One region of the Cellulosilyticum sp. ST5 genome, then DNA from elsewhere that is predicted to be linked to it. Evidence: a T-box and tRNA genes for the amino acid it is inferred to sense, from the RefSeq annotation. Region 1 holds a T-box; the other holds one or more tRNA genes.
The links. A T-box is a leader RNA that pairs with one kind of tRNA and senses whether it is charged. The one in region 1 lies ahead of QTL86_RS05475 (glycine--tRNA ligase), so its partner is inferred to be a tRNA-Gly.
Positions count from the first base shown of each region.

Region 2: it has a tRNA-Gly gene. The T-box ahead of QTL86_RS05475 (glycine--tRNA ligase) is inferred to sense a tRNA for this amino acid. The anticodon was not compared.

Region 1 covers NZ_CP132338.1:1,104,496-1,113,666, reverse strand. Annotated here, with positions in the region: gene ppdK (pyruvate, phosphate dikinase) at 1-643, opposite strand, end outside; gene QTL86_RS05475 (glycine--tRNA ligase) at 1,132-2,517, opposite strand; T-box leader at 2,583-2,756, opposite strand; gene QTL86_RS05470 (anti-sigma factor family protein) at 2,847-3,617, opposite strand; gene QTL86_RS05465 (RNA polymerase sigma factor) at 3,634-4,233, opposite strand; tRNA gene QTL86_RS05460 (tRNA-Leu) at 4,435-4,515, shown strand; gene QTL86_RS05455 (hypothetical protein) at 4,921-5,079, opposite strand; gene QTL86_RS05450 (VOC family protein) at 5,803-6,183, opposite strand; gene QTL86_RS05445 (FAD-binding oxidoreductase) at 6,274-7,623, opposite strand; gene QTL86_RS05440 (copper amine oxidase N-terminal domain-containing protein) at 7,679-9,171, opposite strand, start outside.
Region 2 covers NZ_CP132338.1:2,456,926-2,466,096, reverse strand. Annotated here, with positions in the region: gene QTL86_RS12120 (RNA-binding S4 domain-containing protein) at 1-185, shown strand, start outside; gene yabP (sporulation protein YabP) at 248-529, shown strand; gene yabQ (spore cortex biosynthesis protein YabQ) at 542-1,063, shown strand; gene QTL86_RS12105 (FtsB family cell division protein) at 1,149-1,430, shown strand; tRNA gene QTL86_RS12100 (tRNA-Met) at 1,506-1,578, shown strand; one part of gene prfB (peptide chain release factor 2) at 1,703-1,777, shown strand; one part of gene prfB (peptide chain release factor 2) at 1,779-2,813, shown strand; gene QTL86_RS12090 (chemotaxis protein CheW) at 2,833-3,315, shown strand; gene QTL86_RS12085 (XTP/dITP diphosphatase) at 3,284-3,880, shown strand; gene QTL86_RS12080 (metallophosphoesterase family protein) at 3,889-4,431, shown strand; tRNA gene QTL86_RS12075 (tRNA-Gly) at 4,545-4,615, shown strand; tRNA gene QTL86_RS12070 (tRNA-Arg) at 4,621-4,694, shown strand; tRNA gene QTL86_RS12065 (tRNA-His) at 4,700-4,773, shown strand; tRNA gene QTL86_RS12060 (tRNA-Gln) at 4,805-4,876, shown strand; tRNA gene QTL86_RS12055 (tRNA-Lys) at 4,900-4,972, shown strand; tRNA gene QTL86_RS12050 (tRNA-Leu) at 5,003-5,084, shown strand; tRNA gene QTL86_RS12045 (tRNA-Gly) at 5,111-5,181, shown strand; tRNA gene QTL86_RS12040 (tRNA-Arg) at 5,187-5,260, shown strand; tRNA gene QTL86_RS12035 (tRNA-Gln) at 5,267-5,338, shown strand; gene QTL86_RS12030 (CYTH domain-containing protein) at 5,747-6,205, opposite strand; gene QTL86_RS12025 (glycosyl transferase family 2) at 6,456-7,538, shown strand; gene QTL86_RS12020 (hypothetical protein) at 7,554-9,171, shown strand, end outside.

The DNA.
Region 1 (9,171 bases):
AAGAACGGAATACTGCTTTAATAGCTTCCATCAATTGATGTTCTGGTTCTTGTGGGAATTCCACACCTTTTTCTTCTTTGTAAAGTGCTTTGAAACGAACAACCATTTCTTTAAGGTCGTCTGCATTAAGCTCAGTGTCCATTTGAACACCTTTTTCTTCTTTCATTCTATCTATGATTTTTTCAAAACGAGGTTTTGGAATTTCCATAACAACATCTGAGAACATTTGAATAAAACGGCGATAAGAGTCATATGCAAATCTTGTATTTCCTGTTTTCTTTGCAAGACCTTCTACTGCCACATCATTAAGACCCAAGTTAAGAACAGTGTCCATCATACCAGGCATTGATACACGCGCACCTGAACGTACTGATACAAGTAATGGATTCTCTGTGTCTCCAAATTTCTTACCAGCTAAATCTTCAAGTTTAGCAAGCGCCTCTTTGATTTGAACCATAATAGCATCTGTAAGAGAACCACCGTTTGCATAATACTCTGTACATGCTTCAGTTGTTACTATAAAACCATGTGGAATAGGCAATCCAAGCTGTGTCATCTCTGCAAGGTTAGCACCTTTTCCTCCTAATAGATTCTTATTACCTGCTTCTCCTTCTTGAAACATATAAACCCATTGTTGACTCATTTGTTTCCCTCCTAAATTTTATGCGTCATAAAAAACTTCAAGCTTTAGTTGACTTGGCGGAATCATACTCGCTTGTATTTCTTATTTCTCGTTCATTATAACACAACATTCTGTATTGAATAAAGTATTTTATGTTATATATTTATTTTTATATTTTTCTAATAATTTTTTCATTACTATCAGCTAAAGCTTTTGTGAATTATTTACTTATTTCTTTAGTATCTCACAATTTCTATTTAAAAGAACTTATAAAACAAACCTCATTCAACTTAAGAAATGCCATGGTTTGTCTTATTTTTCTTCTTTTTGCTTTAATTATTTATACACAAATTGCACAAGATAATAAAAAATCAAAAACCTAATTACATCAAAGTGAACGATTCGACTATGATGCTTTGTCATATAGGAGAGATCTGTTTTTCTGATAAAAAAATAGAGAACCTATAAGTCTTGCCCATAAGTTCTCTATCGTTATTCATTATTTTTAATTAAAATGCCATTCTTTCACGGATATATTCTACTAAATCCTCAATAGCTATACGTTCTTGAGCCATAGAGTCACGATCACGTACTGTTACTTTTTGATCCTCCAAAGAATCAAAGTCAAAGGTAATACAGAAAGGTGTACCAATCTCATCTTGTCTTCTATAACGTTTACCAATTGAACCTGCTTCGTCAAATTCCACATTGAATTCTTTTGCAAGAATATCAAATACTTTAACGGCATCCTCAGAAAGTTTCTTAGATAGTGGTAATACTGCTGCTTTAACTGGCGCGAGTGCAGGATGGAATCTAAAGATCGTTCTTGTATCACCATCTTCTAATGTTTCTTCATCATACGCTTCACATAAAAATGCAAGTGTTACACGATCTGCCCCAAGAGATGGCTCAATAACATATGGTAAATACTTTTCATTTGTTGTTGGGTCAAAGTAAGTCATATCTTGTTTTGAGTGTTCTTGATGTTGTTTAAGGTCAAAGTCTGTACGGCTTGCAATACCCCAAAGTTCTCCCCAACCAAATGGGAATTTAAATTCAATATCTGTTGTGGCATTACTATAGTGAGAAAGTTCTTCTGCTGAGTGATCACGAAGTCTCATATTGTTTTCATCTACACCAAGGCTAAGAAGGAAGTTTTTACAGTAGCTTCTCCAGTAATCAAACCATTCAAGTTCTGTACCTGGCTTACAGAAGAATTCCAGTTCCATTTGTTCAAATTCTCTTGTTCTAAAAATAAAGTTACCTGGTGTAATTTCATTTCTAAAAGATTTACCAACTTGGCCAATACCAAATGGTACTTTTTTACGGCTAGTTCTTTGAACATTTTTAAAGTTAACAAAGATTCCTTGTGCTGTCTCTGGTCTTAAGTAAACCACATTTTTAGAGTCTTCTGTTACACCTTGGAATGTCTTAAACATTAGGTTAAATTGACGTATATCTGTGAAGTCATGCGCACCACAACTTGGACATTTAATAGCTTTTTCTTTAATGAAGTTCTGCATTTGTTCATTTGACCAACCATCCACTACTTCTGGTGTACCTTGTTCGTCAAGATAATCTTCAATAATTTTATCTGCTCTAAAACGCTCTTTACAAGCTTTGCAGTCCATAAGAGGATCATTAAATCCACCAACATGACCTGAAGCCACCCATACTTGTGGATTCATAAGAAGTGCACAATCTACCCCTACATTATATGGGCTTTCTTGAATAAACTTCTTCCACCATGCTTTTTTAACATTATTTTTAAATTCAACACCTAGTGGGCCATAATCCCAAGTATTAGCAAGTCCTCCATAAATTTCAGAACCTGGATAAACAAAACCTCTTGATTTTGCTACTGCTACAATTTGTTGCATGTTTTTTTCTACCATGACATTTACCTCCTTAAATGATTCAATCTAGGAATGGACAATATAAAAAACCTTCCATCCCTTAAGCAAGGGACGAAAGGTTATCTTCCGCGGTTCCACCCTTATTGAATGCTTACGCATTCCTCTTTCAAAGTTATCACTCCAAAGCGCCCTTCATAAAAACAGAAACAATTGGCTTCCACTCTCCCAATCTCGCTAAAGCTCTTATTTTTACTACTCCTCTTTTTCATTGTAATAATTGGTATCTACTTTATGTTAAATTTATCAAAAAGCCTCTTAACTGTCAAGTCTATTGCTCTGATATTTTGTAGCTTTTTACTTGTATGACTTTATTCATGATAGATTAGCTTTAAATCGCTACCTGTATCATGAGTAATGATAATCTGTTTCACTTCAGTTTGTACCTGTATCCACTCCCAAAGTGCTGTATAATCACCTGTACTTGTAATAAGCAAATAACCCTCTTCCTCCGTATAAGTTAATTGCTGTGCTTTTAGATACTCTTCTATTGCCTTCAAAAAAGCAGGTTTATCTTTAATCGTAGCTTCCCATACCACTGAGTCTGCTTGACCATCAAGTGCAGCTGATTTAAGGCTCTTTTCTTCTTCTTGAATACCACTGCTTGCTTCATTAGAAACTACTGAAGGCGCAGCTTCAGCCGGTGCTGCTTGCTTTTCAATGCCTCTTGCCATGTCTTCTGCGGCACTTTCCTCTGTACTTTCTGGCATACTATAAGCAGTCATAGGCGCTTCAGAAGTTGCACTACTTTTATTTCCTGTAAAGTGACCTCCAAATGCCATAAATCCTACTAATAATGTAGCTACTAAACCAGCTGGATATTCCCATTTAAAACGCTTCGTTTTAATAGGTATTACTTTTTGTTCCTGTTTCATACGTCTTATTAAATTTTCGTGAAAACCTTTTGGTAACTCAACTTCTTTAGATGATTTAAGTAAGCTTATTATTCCTGTTAATGTTTTATACTCCTCATGGCACGTCTCACATAGGTCAAGGTGTGCCACTATAGCTTTTTCTTCTTCTTCACTTAGCATTCCATCTATATAAAGCGATAATTTTTCCTTACATTCATCACAATTCATGCCGCACACTCCCTTCCTATTTGATATGACGAAAAAATGATTGGTACGGTTCCTTATTTTGCTGTAAAACTTTTTTTAATGCTTGCCTTGCTCTAGCTAATCTAGATTTTACTGTACCTAAGGAAATCTCTAATACTTCTGCTATTTCCTCATAAGAATGTTCTTCTATATCTCTTAACGTAATAATGACCTGATAATCTTCTTTTAATTCCTTTAGACCCAATTGAACAACTTCTTGTAAGGCCTTTTTTTCTACTTTTTCTTCTACACCTTCTTCTTGCTTGGGTGACTCGATCATCCATTCTTCTTCACTAGCTTCATCTTTTTGAAAAAGTGAAATATCTTGACTTCTCTTTTTATTTTTTCTTATTAAATCTAGACATTGATTTGTTCCTATACGATAAAGCCAAGTACTGAATTTGGCTTGTCCTTCAAAATTGGCAATTTGTCTCCATACTTTAATACATACTTCTTGTGCTGCATCATAGGCTTCTTCAGGGTCCTTCAAAAGGTGCAAGCATAAAGCATAGATTTTCTTTTCATATTGGCCAATAAGCATTTCAAAGGCTTCCATATCACCTTTAGCAGCTACTTTAATAAGCTGTTCTTCATTCATATTTTTCACGCTGCAATTCCCCCTTTCATTAATCCTATAACTTCCTACTTATTCTAAAGGATAATCAGAAATGATACAATGTTTTTATTATAACTAGTACTTCCCCTAATACTGTTTCTAAAAAAGTCTTATAAAGTCTCTTGTCAGCATGAGTAAAATATGGTAATATAATTTTTGTCATTGCTTAACATAATGACTTAAGCCGCTGTGGCGAAATGGCAGACGCACCTGACTCAAAATCAGGCGTAGAAATACATGCCGGTTCGAGTCCGGCCAGCGGTATTGTTAATTACGATACCAAATAAAACACACCTGATTTTGAGTCAGGTGTGTTTTATTTTACATGTAGTATAAGAATACTATTTTATACTTCATTAATTTACTTTTGCCAAATAGTTTCCTCACTACAGTTTCAACGTGTCTTTGGACAAAATAAGAAAATTATTTGGCGTTAATATTCACCGTATACATAGAGGGCTAATAGTTTTACCCCCTCTACCCCTAAATAAACACTAACTACTATCATCACTAGTATGAATTCTTGTTGTTTAGCTTATTAATAAGTACAGATTATCTGTGGTGCATCAAAAACAGATAACCTAGATATCTACACATCCATGGTTACCCTTGAAGTCTATGATAAAGCTTTAATCTTCTCCTAAAATGCTCCTTGATTAATAATCTAAATTAATCGATCATTCCTGCAGAGGCATTGTATCCATCTTTAAATCCAGCTATAAAACTATTTGATGCATAAAAAATTGCATATCCAATCGCAAATACTATACATGTCAAACCCACAAAGTAAATAAATTTATTAATAAAATACTTGATTCTATCTTTCATATAGCCCCCCTATATTTACAAGAATATATCTTATATAAATTATAGACTTTGTTTTTAAAATATTCAAATAAATTATTACTTTTAGGTCTTCTTAAAAAACTCAAGTGAAAACGTTGCCTGATTTTTATTCTTGTTAGTATAGTTAAATCTCCTGTATCTTACGAGCTTATAAATAAATCTTTAACTTTTTATTAGGGAATTGTTTTTCTCCTAACATATATATAAGAGTAAAGGTAAATCAAATAACTTCCCACGGCAAATCACCACAGCATTAACCTGAGGAACTGACCGGGTCGACCAAGTCTCAATCTATTGTTATAGGTACCTCTGGCTCTAAGGAAAAGGTTCACTTGTGCGCTGTACGGGAGGCGCCATCCTATAAGTTGTCAAAAAAGCTTTTACATCTTTTATATCTAAAGAAAGTCTTAAACTAGAGTCTTAAAGCCTTAGCTTCCTCATACATAAGGGTGCACCGGCTAAGACTATTAAGAGCTCCTCACTCCTTGGTTTAACTTTTATCTACTTACCTTGCAGCCATAAAGAAGTATTATGTGCTGAGGAGCCATATGACGCCCTTTCGGAGGCTTGGTAAGCATGGAAAAGTTATTCATAGGTGGCTGGATCAAAAAATGCAACCTTGCATCAATCGCAAGGTTGCATTTTTTTGTATTATTTTATTATATAAAGATATGGACCTCATCTTACCTTATTTACTAAAGCCAGTTACTTGTCTTCTCTTAGTAGATAAGTATTGCCTTCTATGTCCTTGAAAGAAAACATACTTCCATAAGGCATTTGCATTAATGGACCTACTTCAACACCTTTGCTTTTCATTTTTTCATAAGCAGTAGCTATATCTGTCGTACTTAAAATAATGCTAGGATGGCTCACATTAGCATCTGCTTTTTGAGCTAACATCGCCTTCTTATCATAAAGTACAAAAGTTGTCTCTGCCCCTATTCTAGGCGCTACCTCTATCCATTTAAGTTCTGGGCCCATTTGCTGTTCAAAAGTTACAACAAACTCTAATTGGTCACACCAAAATCGTTTAGCCTCTTCTTGATTATTCACATATATTGTTATTTTACCTATTTTATGAATCATTAATTGACCTCCATGTTGTTTTATTCTACTGTCTTAGTAGTGTAACTCAAAGCACCTTTTGTTGCAAAGGATACTTCCTTTCTACTGTGACTATTTTCTAATCCTTTGAGGAAAAGAAAAGCAATTTTCTGGGTCATACTTTTCCTTGATCTTTCTAAGCTGGTTAGTATGAGTGCCAAAATAAGCTGTTTCATAATCAGCTATTTCTGCTAGTGGAAAATTCACAAAAGCACCTTCTGTATAACCTCCTACTTGTTCCAGCTGATTAAGTACCCACTTTCTATTAACAGGTGCTGCTTCTTGATCTTCCCAGACAGCTTGTAAGCCAATAATAGCTTTTGCATCACGATAATAAAAGGCTGCCTTTTCTTTAGGCACCTGTGCTATTTTGCCTCCCATACCATAGAACGAAAGTGCGGCGTAATAAGCGCCTTCAGGTTTTACCTCTACCAAATTAATCAACGCTTCTATTTCTTCGTCTTGTAAACGCCTCATTAAAAAACGCCCATTGGATTTATACTTTTCATAAGGTGGATGACTATCTTGAATGATTTGATTCACTTTTAAAATAGATGCCTCTTCTAATTTTAAAACCATAGAACATGCTATACTCTTAAATGGCATTAATAATTCATGCGCCAATGAAGCATCTCCATAACAAATACCCGTCATAAAGATACCCTTGCCTCTTTCATCCGAATGATAAATGCTCATTTTTAAATTCAAACGCGAATCCAAGGTTTCAAAGGTTTCTTGCCAAGTGGCTATGATTTGCTTTTTTTCTACTAGTGTACTATTAGGAAAGTCTAAATAAATCCAAGTCGCTATGTCTACCTTTGCTGGGAGCTTATAAACAAGCTTGGTAACTACACCAAACTGCCCTCCACCTGCACCTTTACATGCCCAAAATAATTCTGGATTTACCTTTTCATTGGCTACAAGTATTTTTCCATAAGCATCTACTAATTCTAATTCTAAAAGTGAATCTGCTGCTAGTCCTAAAAACCTAGCTGAATAGCCCCAGCCTCCACCAAGTGTTAATCCTGCTACTCCTACAGTCGGACAACCTCCCCCTGGAAAAGGATAGCCTTTTTCTCCTAAAGCCTTATACAAGGCTTCATTTCTAACACCACCTTGAATCGTCACCGTTTGCCTATTTTCATTGACTTCAATAGCGTTCATTTCACTGACATCAATGACTATAACCTCATTTCCATTAGAATATCCCTCATAGTGATGTCCCCCTGAACGAATACGCAAATCATAATGATGATTTTTGGCATAAGCAATGGTTGCTTGTATTTCCTCTTCCTTTTGGCAATAAACAATAGCTAAAGGATACTGTTCTATTCCTCTATTCCAGCCTTGTCTACAAACCTCATATTCAAAATCATCTTTTGTGATTACTTTTTTAGCTAAAGCTTTCATCTCTTGATTCATGATAATCTCCTTTCCATTCTTCAGCCTATGAACAGTTTACCTGTAGGACTTTTAATTACCACTGGCTTTTTGGAATAAATCCAAGCAGTACCGGTGCAGAAGAGCCATTTGGTAACATATACTCAAGTACTCTTGTTTCTCCTTTTTTAATAACACCTAGTAAAACTGCTTTTTTGTTTTGTCCCATAAAATATCCTGCATTTGGCGCCAGGTAAGTGTCTGTATCTACCCATTTAATTGCACCTCTAAAAACATCAGCCCTTGGATTTAAAATAATCCCTGTATCTTCCTGAGCCGTTAAGGTAAGTCTATAAGTCACACCAAAGTTTCCTTTATTTTGAATCCATTCTCCTGTAATTGCATCAGCTCCTGATACCCATTCTTCTGGTGTTTCACCTAATACAATTTGTGTTGATTTACCTTTTTCTATATCTAAATCATAATAACGTACAGTTCCTTCAAAGGTACCTCTTACGTGAATACTCTTATCTAAAAGAGGCAATGTATCTAATTGATTTAGATCATCTGTTCTATCCATAACAGCGGTTGTTAATTGAACTGTACCATTAGTCTCTAAATTCATAATTCCTGAAATACATTGTTCCTTAAGCCAAGTCTTATTTTTTGAATCATATAAAGCTACTTTTTGCCCCGGGGCAAGTGTAATGGTTCTTGATGAGTTACTTTTCCAATAATCATACAGTACCTGCTGGCCTAAGTAAAGTACATCTTCTACTGGTCCTTTTATTACCTCTTGGCTAATACGTATGGTAATAGGCTCTTCTTCATTATTTTCTGCAACTAAAACAAAACGTTTTTCGGAAGCTACATTTTCATTAAACCCATTAATATGGTGTAAAAGCACTCTTCCTTCACCAGTAAAATCACCTTTATATAAAATACCATTTGTCGTTACAACCTCTGGCGAATCACTCATCCATAAAGTATCTTTATTTTGCAACTGACTTTTAATGGTTGCTGTCTTATAATTTCTGTAGTTAATTCCTTGATAATTATCAATAGTATCTCCTATTTTACCTTGAGTAAAATGATAAGCCCATTCTGTTTGCCTTATTTCTTTTGTAATATGTACAGTTGTTTGCATCTCTTCACTTACTTTACCAGCTATATCTGTAAGCTCCAGCGTAACGATATACTCACCAGGAGCAAAGAAGGCATATGGCTTTGTAATAACAGCTTGATTAGATGCTTCATTTACACTACGATAAGTCCATCTTTCCTTAGAAATACCTTCCCCTTCTTCATTGTCATAAGTATAATCAAAACTTAAAGCTTCCCCTTGAGCATAGCTAGTTTTTTGTGTGCTAAAAGTCGTTATAACAGGTGGCTTATTCGGTATAATAACTAAGCTTTGTGCATAAGCACTACTCCACAACCCTTTTTCATCCTTTACTTTTAATGTGAGTTCATAAGTACCTTCTTTAAGATTTTTAAGTAAGCTACTCACATCTTGGCTACTACCTTTACCGCTTAATTCCCAATTTCTAGCTACAATCCGATCACCATCTTCATCATAACTATCTTCTA
Region 2 (9,171 bases), 1.4 Mb from region 1:
CTCAAGAAGCATGTGATAGTGGAAGAGTGATGGTTAATGATAAGCTTGCAAAACCAGGAACTGATGTAAAGATAGGTGATGTTATAGAGATTCGTTTTGGGACGCAGACCGCTAAGTATGAAGTGTTAGAAATTAAGGAACATGTAAAAAAAGAAGAAACAGATAACTTGTACCGTATTTTGTAATAAATATCATTTCCTTTCATATAAATAGTTATAGAAGGCTATAAGATGAAAGGATGATAAAAATGGAAGAAAAAATGGGACGAAAGCACATGCTTACTTTATCAGATAGAGAAAAGCTATCTATTACAGGCGTAACAGAAGTTTTTTCTTTTGATGAAGAAGTTATAGAATTAGAAACGGGTAAAGGGTATCTGGAGATTAAAGGAGACGGGCTCCATATCATTAAGATGAATATTGATGATGGAGAGGTGATTGTAGAAGGAACAGTTGATGAACTTATTTATCATGATAATCAAAGCCAAGGTAAGAAAAAGGGCACGATTATGTCGAAATTATTTAAATAAGTCGGTGATGTTATGAATCAAATTGTAAGCAGTCAAACCAGGCTCTTTATCACTTCTATCGAAATAGGGATTATGATGGGGATTATATTTGACCTAGTAAGAATTGTGAGAAAAATTATAAAGCACCCTAATTTCTTTGTACAGCTAGAAGATATGCTATACTGGATTTTTTGTGGTTTTACTGGGTTCTATATGCTTTATATATGTAATTATGCAGATATAAGACCTTATATCTTTATTGGTATTATTTTAGGAGCAACTCTGTATTTCCTAACCTTTAGCATTGTTTTTATGGGAATTATGACTAGGATTATTAATTATGTAAAAGCAGTACTTAGGAAGCTTTACCATCTAATCCTTATCCCTGTTAGAGGAACTATAAGGCTGATTAATGTTCCTTTAAATTACATACAAAATAAACACAATCAGATGAAATACTATCAAAAACTTAAAAGACGGGCGATTGCCAGGAAGAAATATCAACAAGAGGCAGATAAAAAAACAGAACGTTTTTTAAAAAATCAAAAAATATGATTTACAAAGGCTAATAGCTTTTATATTATAATAAGTAAGAAGGATACAAAATAAATTTTAATTTTATATAAAAGCAGGGATACAAATGAGAAAACAAAAAGTAATCATTTTAAGAATTGCATTTATCGTCACTACCCTAGGAGTAGTGGGCTTGTTTGTAAGTGGACAAAATCTTAGGGTATTGAACCAAAAAGTTGATAAAGAGTTAGAAGTAACAAGAGAAAAAGTAGCTGTTCAACAAGATAAGCTAGAGGCACTACAAAAAGAAGTGACAGATATTAACTCTAAAGAGTATATTGAAAAGGTAGCAACAGATCAACTGGGTATGGTAGAAGAGGATACAATTGTCTTTCGAGAAAAGAAATAGCCTTGACAAAAATGATACATGGATTATACTTAAATTAACAGAGCATATAGTGTTGCTTTGTTATTAGAAGAATAACGCGGGATGGAGCAGTTGGCAGCTCGTCGGGCTCATAACCCGAAGGTCACAGGTTCAAGTCCTGTTCCCGCTATTACCAAAAGAAACAGCTTAAACCTATTTAAGCTGTTTCTTTTTATGAAATTAGCTTTTATGAATGAAAATAGTTGAACAAAGAGACATAAACAAGCTATGATAAATACAAAAGGAGTGATAGGATGTTAGAAATGGAACAATTGCAGATAAGTTTGCAACCGTATAAAGTGAAATTAGTTGAAATGGGGAACCGTCTTTGACATTGAAGGATGCAAAGTTAAAGCTAGTGAGTTAGAAGAGATGTCTATGGACAATGCTTTTTGGAACGACATAGAAAGAGCGCAAAGTGTACTACAACAACTTAAAAGCTATAAAGATCGTATAGAAAAATACGATAAATTATGTGGTAGTTTTGAAGATATTTTGGTGCTTATAGAAATGGCTAATGAGGACGAGGATCTTGGATTGGCGGAGGAAGCAAAAGCATGTGCAAAAACTTTTGAAGAAGATTACAGCGAAATGCTTACCGCCACATTGTTAGATCAGGAGTATGACCGTAATAATGCCATATTAGAACTCCATCCAGGAGCAGGTGGAACAGAGGCATGCGACTGGGTAGCTATGCTTTTTAGAATGTATACAAGATGGGCTGACAGAAAAGGTTTTAAGGTGGAAGTCCTTGATTATCTCGATGGAGATGAAGCCGGTATTAAGTCGGTAACCATTCAAATAAGTGGTGAAAATGCTTATGGTTATTTAAAATCAGAGAAGGGGATTCATCGTCTGGTACGTATATCACCTTTTGATTCTTCTGGAAGAAGACATACTTCCTTTGCTTCGTGCGATGTTATACCTGAGATTACAGATGAAATAGAAATTGATATTAGGCCAGAAGACTTACGTATAGATACGTATCGTTCGACAGGAGCAGGTGGACAACATGTTAATACAACAGATTCAGCTGTGCGTATTACTCATTTACCAACTAATATCGTAGTACAATGTCAAAATGAACGTTCACAGATTCAAAATAGAGAAAGAGCTATGCAAATGCTAAAAGCAAAACTCTATGAAAAAGAACAAGAGGAGCGCATGGATAGAATAGATGGTATACGAGGAGAAAAAAAAGATATCGCTTGGGGAAGTCAAATTAGATCCTATGTTTTTCATCCTTATAATATGGTAAAGGACCATAGGACGAGTGAGGAAACAGGAAATACTTCAGCCGTTATGGATGGAGATATAGACCGCTTTATGAATGCTTATTTAGGATGGATTCATCAAAAAGATTGATATTCAGGGGGAATGTCTTATGGAGAGTAAGCAGATTGTCGTTTTCAAATTATTAGAACATGAGTTTGGTATGGATATAATAAAGGTGTTAGAAATACAAAATTATGAATCAATAAGGCCTGTACCAGAGGTGCCCGATTATATAGAGGGGATTATCAATGTGAGAGGTGTTGTATTTACCATATTCAATTTACGAAAAAGACTAAACCTGCCATTACACGAAAACTTAAGTCATTCAAAACTGATTTTAATGAATCTAAAGGATAATAGGGTTGGGTTTATTGTAGATAGTGTATCAGAGATATTAACAGTAGAAACCATGCATATAGAAGAATCATCAACTATATTAGGAAAAAAAGAAGTAAGTTGTATACAAGGAATTATCAAAAAAGCAGATCAAATGATTCTTTTATTGGATGTAGATATACTTATTTCAGAGACACAAGAAATGATGCCGTTAGGAGTAAATGATGAAAACAATTATAGTAGCAACTCAAAATAAAGGAAAAGTAAAAGAAATAAAAGAGATGTTAGCTGCTCTACAAGTTGAAGTAAAAACTATGGGAGAAGCAGGGATAGATATAGATATCGAAGAAAATGGTACGACCTTTGAAGCGAATGCCATCATTAAGTCAGAAGCAATAGCTGCGCTTGAACCAAATGCTATTGTAATTGCAGATGATTCAGGGCTAGAAATTGATTATTTAAATAAGGAACCGGGTGTATATTCTGCTAGGTATTTAGGGAAAGATACATCATATGAAATAAAAAATCAAATGATATTAGAAAAATTACAAGATGTAGCTAAAGAAGAACGAACAGCAAGATTCGTTTGTAGTATTGCTATGAGTCGTAAGAATGAAGCTACAATAACGACAACAGGTGTATTAGAAGGCTATATTGGTTATGAAGCGAAGGGCACTAATGGATTCGGATATGACCCTATTTTTTACGTAGAAGAATTAGGGACTTCTACAGCCATGCTCTCTATGGAGGAGAAGAATCAAATTAGTCATCGTGCCAAAGCACTTAAAGCTATGAAAAAAGAATTATTAAAAGTGCTGTAGGTGAGTAAATGAAAGTACTAATAATAAGTGATACTCATGGAAAGATTGAAAATGTAAAAATGATATTAGAACGCACAATTCCTCTAGGTGTGGGTACTGTATTGCATTGTGGAGATTATGTTAGTGATGCAAGGCTATTACAAAAATACTATCCTGGTGTAGAGATACATTATGTGTATGGTAATTGTGATGTTGGCTTTGGAGGTGCATACAGTGAAGTGGTAACTATAGAAGGTATATCCTTTTATATGACTCATGGGCACAGGTATGGTGTAAAATGGGGAGAATATGATGATCTTATTATTGATGCCATAGCCCATGAAGCACAGGTAGCAGTATGTGGTCATTCTCATTGTGCTCATATAGAGAGAAAAGAAGATGTACTTCTATTAAACCCAGGGAGTATGACGCAGCCTAGAGATGGAAAATACCCTTCTTATGCTATTGTAGAAGTTAAGGGTGGGCAAATCAAAGAAGCAAATATCATGCAAATAATTGAGAATGAGAATGTCATTATACATCCTATAAGTAATAGATATAGGGTAAGGTAAAAAAAATAAAAAAAAACATAAAAGGTGTTGACGTATGCAAAGAAGTTAGGTATAATACATTTTGTCAGTCGAGGAGGGAACTCTAAAAACTGACAAAATGAAGCATATGATATGCGGGTGTAGTTCAATGGTAGAACTTCAGCCTTCCAAGCTGACTACGTGGGTTCGATTCCCATCACCCGCTCTTGTGTATCCATAGCTCAGCTGGATAGAGCAACGCCCTTCTAAGGCGTGGGTCCGGGGTTCGAATCCCTGTGGATACGGTATGGTGGGTATAGCTCAGTTGGTAGTAGCACTGGATTGTGGTTCCAGGTGTCGTGGGTTCGAGCCCCATTACCCACCTTTTATTATGGACAAACGTACATAATAATGTAGGGTTATCGCCAAGCGGTAAGGCACAGGATTTTGATTCCTGCATTCGGAGGTTCAAATCCTCCTAGCCCTGTTAGGACATTTGTCCTATGGTTTGGGTCACTAGCTCAGTCGGTAGAGCACTTGACTTTTAATCAAGTTGTCCCGGGTTCGATTCCCGGGTGGCTCATTCTTAACTCAATAGTTAAGGTTTTAATATGCGGGCGTGGCGGAATTGGCAGACGCACTAGACTTAGGATCTAGCGCCGCGAGGTGTAAGGGTTCGACTCCCTTCGCCCGCATCATTAAATAAATATGCATAGTATATGCGGGTGTAGTTCAATGGTAGAACTTCAGCCTTCCAAGCTGACTACGTGGGTTCGATTCCCATCACCCGCTCTTATGTATCCATAGCTCAGCTGGATAGAGCAACGCCCTTCTAAGGCGTGGGTCCGGGGTTCGAATCCCTGTGGATACGGTATATAGGGTTATCGCCAAGCGGTAAGGCACAGGATTTTGATTCCTGCAGACGGAGGTTCGAATCCTCCTAGCCCTGTATAAAAAAGCCAGTGTAGATGATAGCATCTATACTGGCTTTTTTGTGTTTGTGAGAGAAATAAAAAGAAGGTAGAAATACATTATAAAAGAAGCCGAACTAAGTAAATAAAATATACTTAGTTCGGCTTCTTTTGTTTATCTAGCTCTTGGAGGAAACTTAATTAATAATTGCTACAAGTAACCTTATGAAAGACATAGCAAAGCTCCTCAGTATTGTCGGCGCTTCATGAGACTACTAAATAGCAATTATTAAAGCTTAACCAAGAGGAGGGGCTCTTAAGGATTTGATGGGTGCACCTTTTTGCTAGGAATCAAACCTCTAAGACTCTAGTTTAAAAACTTCATTTTTATATAAAGATATATGTAGCTAGGAAAGACAATCCCTAATAAATAATAAAACAAATTCCTATTTTTCTGTAGGAACTCCGTAGGTAGCTAAATTATTGTTTTTATAGCGATTATCTAAGGTGATGTCTTTTCCAAACCACTGAGGAGCTTTGAAAGAATCAGCAGCGGCTACGGAAGTAAATTCAACTTCTACGGTGCATAAGCCATCTAAGTGACCTTGATAAATATCTAACTCAGCTGTTAATTGATTTTCTAAAGGAATAAAATACCTTGTTTTTTTAATAGGCGAGCTATCTACTTTTTTATAAAGAGAATCATATTGCTCTTTGGTGATGGGCATTTCAAATTCTTCTCGTATCATATGCCCTTGGGATTTAACTGTAAGAAAATATTGGTTTCCCATCTCACGAAGCCTTATAACAGGATCGGTTGAAATGTATGCCTGTGTTATTTTTTCGCTTGAGTATGCTTCAAGTGAAGGATAGTCTTGCACTAAAAATTTACGTTCAATTTCCAAAATTAATTACCCCCTTAATTAAACCTTACTATATATTATATTACCATATTAGAAATATAAAAGCATGTTATTTAGAAAAATAGAGCGTATGAATTAATTGAGAGGTTGTTATAAGAAGGCATATTAAAGCAAATAAGTAAAGATTTCTTATTAATACGTTTTAGATTAAAGCTATGTCATATATATATAAGAGAATAAGATAAAACAGTATGAAAGAATTATATGGCTATATTTAGTAAAGAGGTGAATAATGGGAAAATATAAGGTATGTGTTTATGCGATTAGTAAAGATGAAGAGCAGTTTGTTGAGCGGTGGATGGATGCTGTAAGTGAAGCAGATTTAGTAGTTGTTTTGGACACTGGTTCTACGGATGAGACGGTTGGTAAATTGCGTAAAAGAGGGGCGATTGTTTATGAAGATAAGATAGAGCCATGGAGATTTGATGTGGCTCGAAATAAGGCCTTAGACTATGTGCCTATAGATGTAGATATTTGTGTATCCAACGACTTAGATGAAGTATTTGAAAAAGGATGGAGAAAAAAACTAGAAGAAGTCTGGCGACCTTTTTATACAAGAGCAAAATATAGATTTACATGGTCATATAAAGCGGATAGTAGTCCTGATAAACAATTTGTAATGGAAAAAATACATGCTAGGAATAATTTTAGGTGGATTCATCCTGTACATGAGGTACTTGAGTATATTGGAGAAGAACCAGATCAGTCAGTAGCTATTTATGATATTGTGTTAAATCATTATCCAGACTTAACTAAACCTAGGAGTCAATACTTAGCTTTATTGGAATTATCAGCAGAAGAAAACCCTATGGATGATCGTACAATTTTTTGGCTAGGGCGAGAGTATATGTATTATAGCCAATATGATGCTTGTATAGAGATTTTAAAGAGGCATCTGTCGTTACCAACAGCTACTTGGGATGAGGAAAGGTCAGCTTCTATGCGTTTTATTTCTAATAGTTATAAAGCAATGGAGAATATGTCAGAAGCAAAAGTATGGCTTTATCGGGCTATAGCGGAGTGCCCATATGTAAGAGAACCTTATGTATATATGGCAAAGTTGGCGTACAGTGAAGAAAATTGGGAATTATTATTTTTTGTAACAGAAAAAGGATTAGAAATAAAAGAAAGGTCTGGAAGTTATTTAGTTGAACCTGAGAGCTGGGGATATATATTAGAAGATTACGCAGCTATTTCTTGTTATTACTTAGGTCTTTATGAAAAATCTTATGAACATGCTATAAAAGCGTGTGAGTTATTACCTAACGACTCAAGATTAGAAAATAATAAAAAACTTATTAAAGCCAAATTATAAGGAAGGAGGAGTAGAATGAGACATTTTAAAGTGGGAGTTTATGCAATATGTAAAAATGAAGAAAAATTTGCTGAAGCATGGATGAACTCTATGAGTGAGGCTGATATTATTGTTGTTACAGATACAGGGTCAACGGATAAAACAGTAGAAATATTAGAAACTAAGGGAGCTGTAGTTTATAAAGAAGAGATTATCCCTTGGCGTTTTGATGTGGCTAGAAATATTTCTTTAGAACATCTTCCGGAGAATGTAGATATTTGTGTCTGTACGGATTTGGATGAAATGCTAGTACCAGGATGGAGAGAAACATTAGAAAGTACGTGGCAAAAAGGCATTCATCAAGGTAAATACCTGTATAATTGGAATTTAAATCCAGATGGTACACCAAATAGCCAGTTTACCTATTTTAAAGTACATGATAGGCAGCATTTTAGATGGGTATATCCTGTGCATGAAGTTTTAGAATATGTAGGTAAAGAACCATATAGGGAAGTTTTTATAGAAGGGATGGTTCTTAACCATTATCCTGATTCAACTAAATCTAGAGACTCTTATCTAGAACTTTTGGAGATGGCAATAGAAGAAAGTCCGGAAGATGATAGGATGACCTACTATTTAGGTAGGGAATATATGTACAAAGAAAAATCGCAGCAGTGTATAGATACACTAATAAGATATTTACAATTAAAGTCAGCAGTTTGGAAAGAAGAAAGATGTGCGGCAATGAGATGGATAGCAACTAGCTATGGAAACTTAGGTGAGGGTAAAGAAGCAGAGGCTTGGTATTACCGAGCTATTGCAGAGGTACCTTATATGAGAGAGGCTTACGTAGAAATGGCTCAATATGCTTATTTAAAAGAAGAATGGATAACAGTTTTTATGATGGCCAATGAAGCATTAAAAATCAAAGAGAAGTCAAAATGTTATATTAACATGGGCTATGCATGGAATGAGACTCCCTATGATTTAGCAGCCTTGGGAGCATATTACTTAGGTATGTATGATAAAGCGTTAGTATATGCAAAAGAAGCCAATATAATTAATCCTAATAATCAGCGTATAAAGAACAATTTGAAGCTAATACAAGATAAATGCTTAGAATTGGCACAGAAAAAGGTAACTAAGACTCAAGCAAAAGAGGAATTGGTGCATACTTTACTACTTTTATTTAGAAACGAGCATTTATCAGAAGATCAAGAGTTAGCCATGACTTGTCTTTTTTCATTAGAAGAAGCAAAGTATAAAACAGTTATTATTTATAATCAAGGGTACTTATCTAACCAGGAGCTAGAGAAGTTTCTAGAGAAATTTAAGCTCAATTTTATTATCATTGGAGAAGGAAAGAATGTAGGCATTCCAGTAGGGCGTCAGCGCTGTTTTGAATACATATGGACGCATAGGAGAGAAACAAAATATATAAGTGAATTGCATTTAGATATGATTTTTTCACCTTTATGGGAAGAAGCTTTAGTAGGATACTTAAGAACTCATGAGGAACCCATGATTAGCTGTGGTATTATTGATAAAAGTGGAGATATGAAGTTCAGTGGCAATACCATAAGGGAGATACCTAGAGATGGTACGGAAATGCAGAAGTTTTTAAGAAATTTAACAAGTAATAAGATTGTTCATG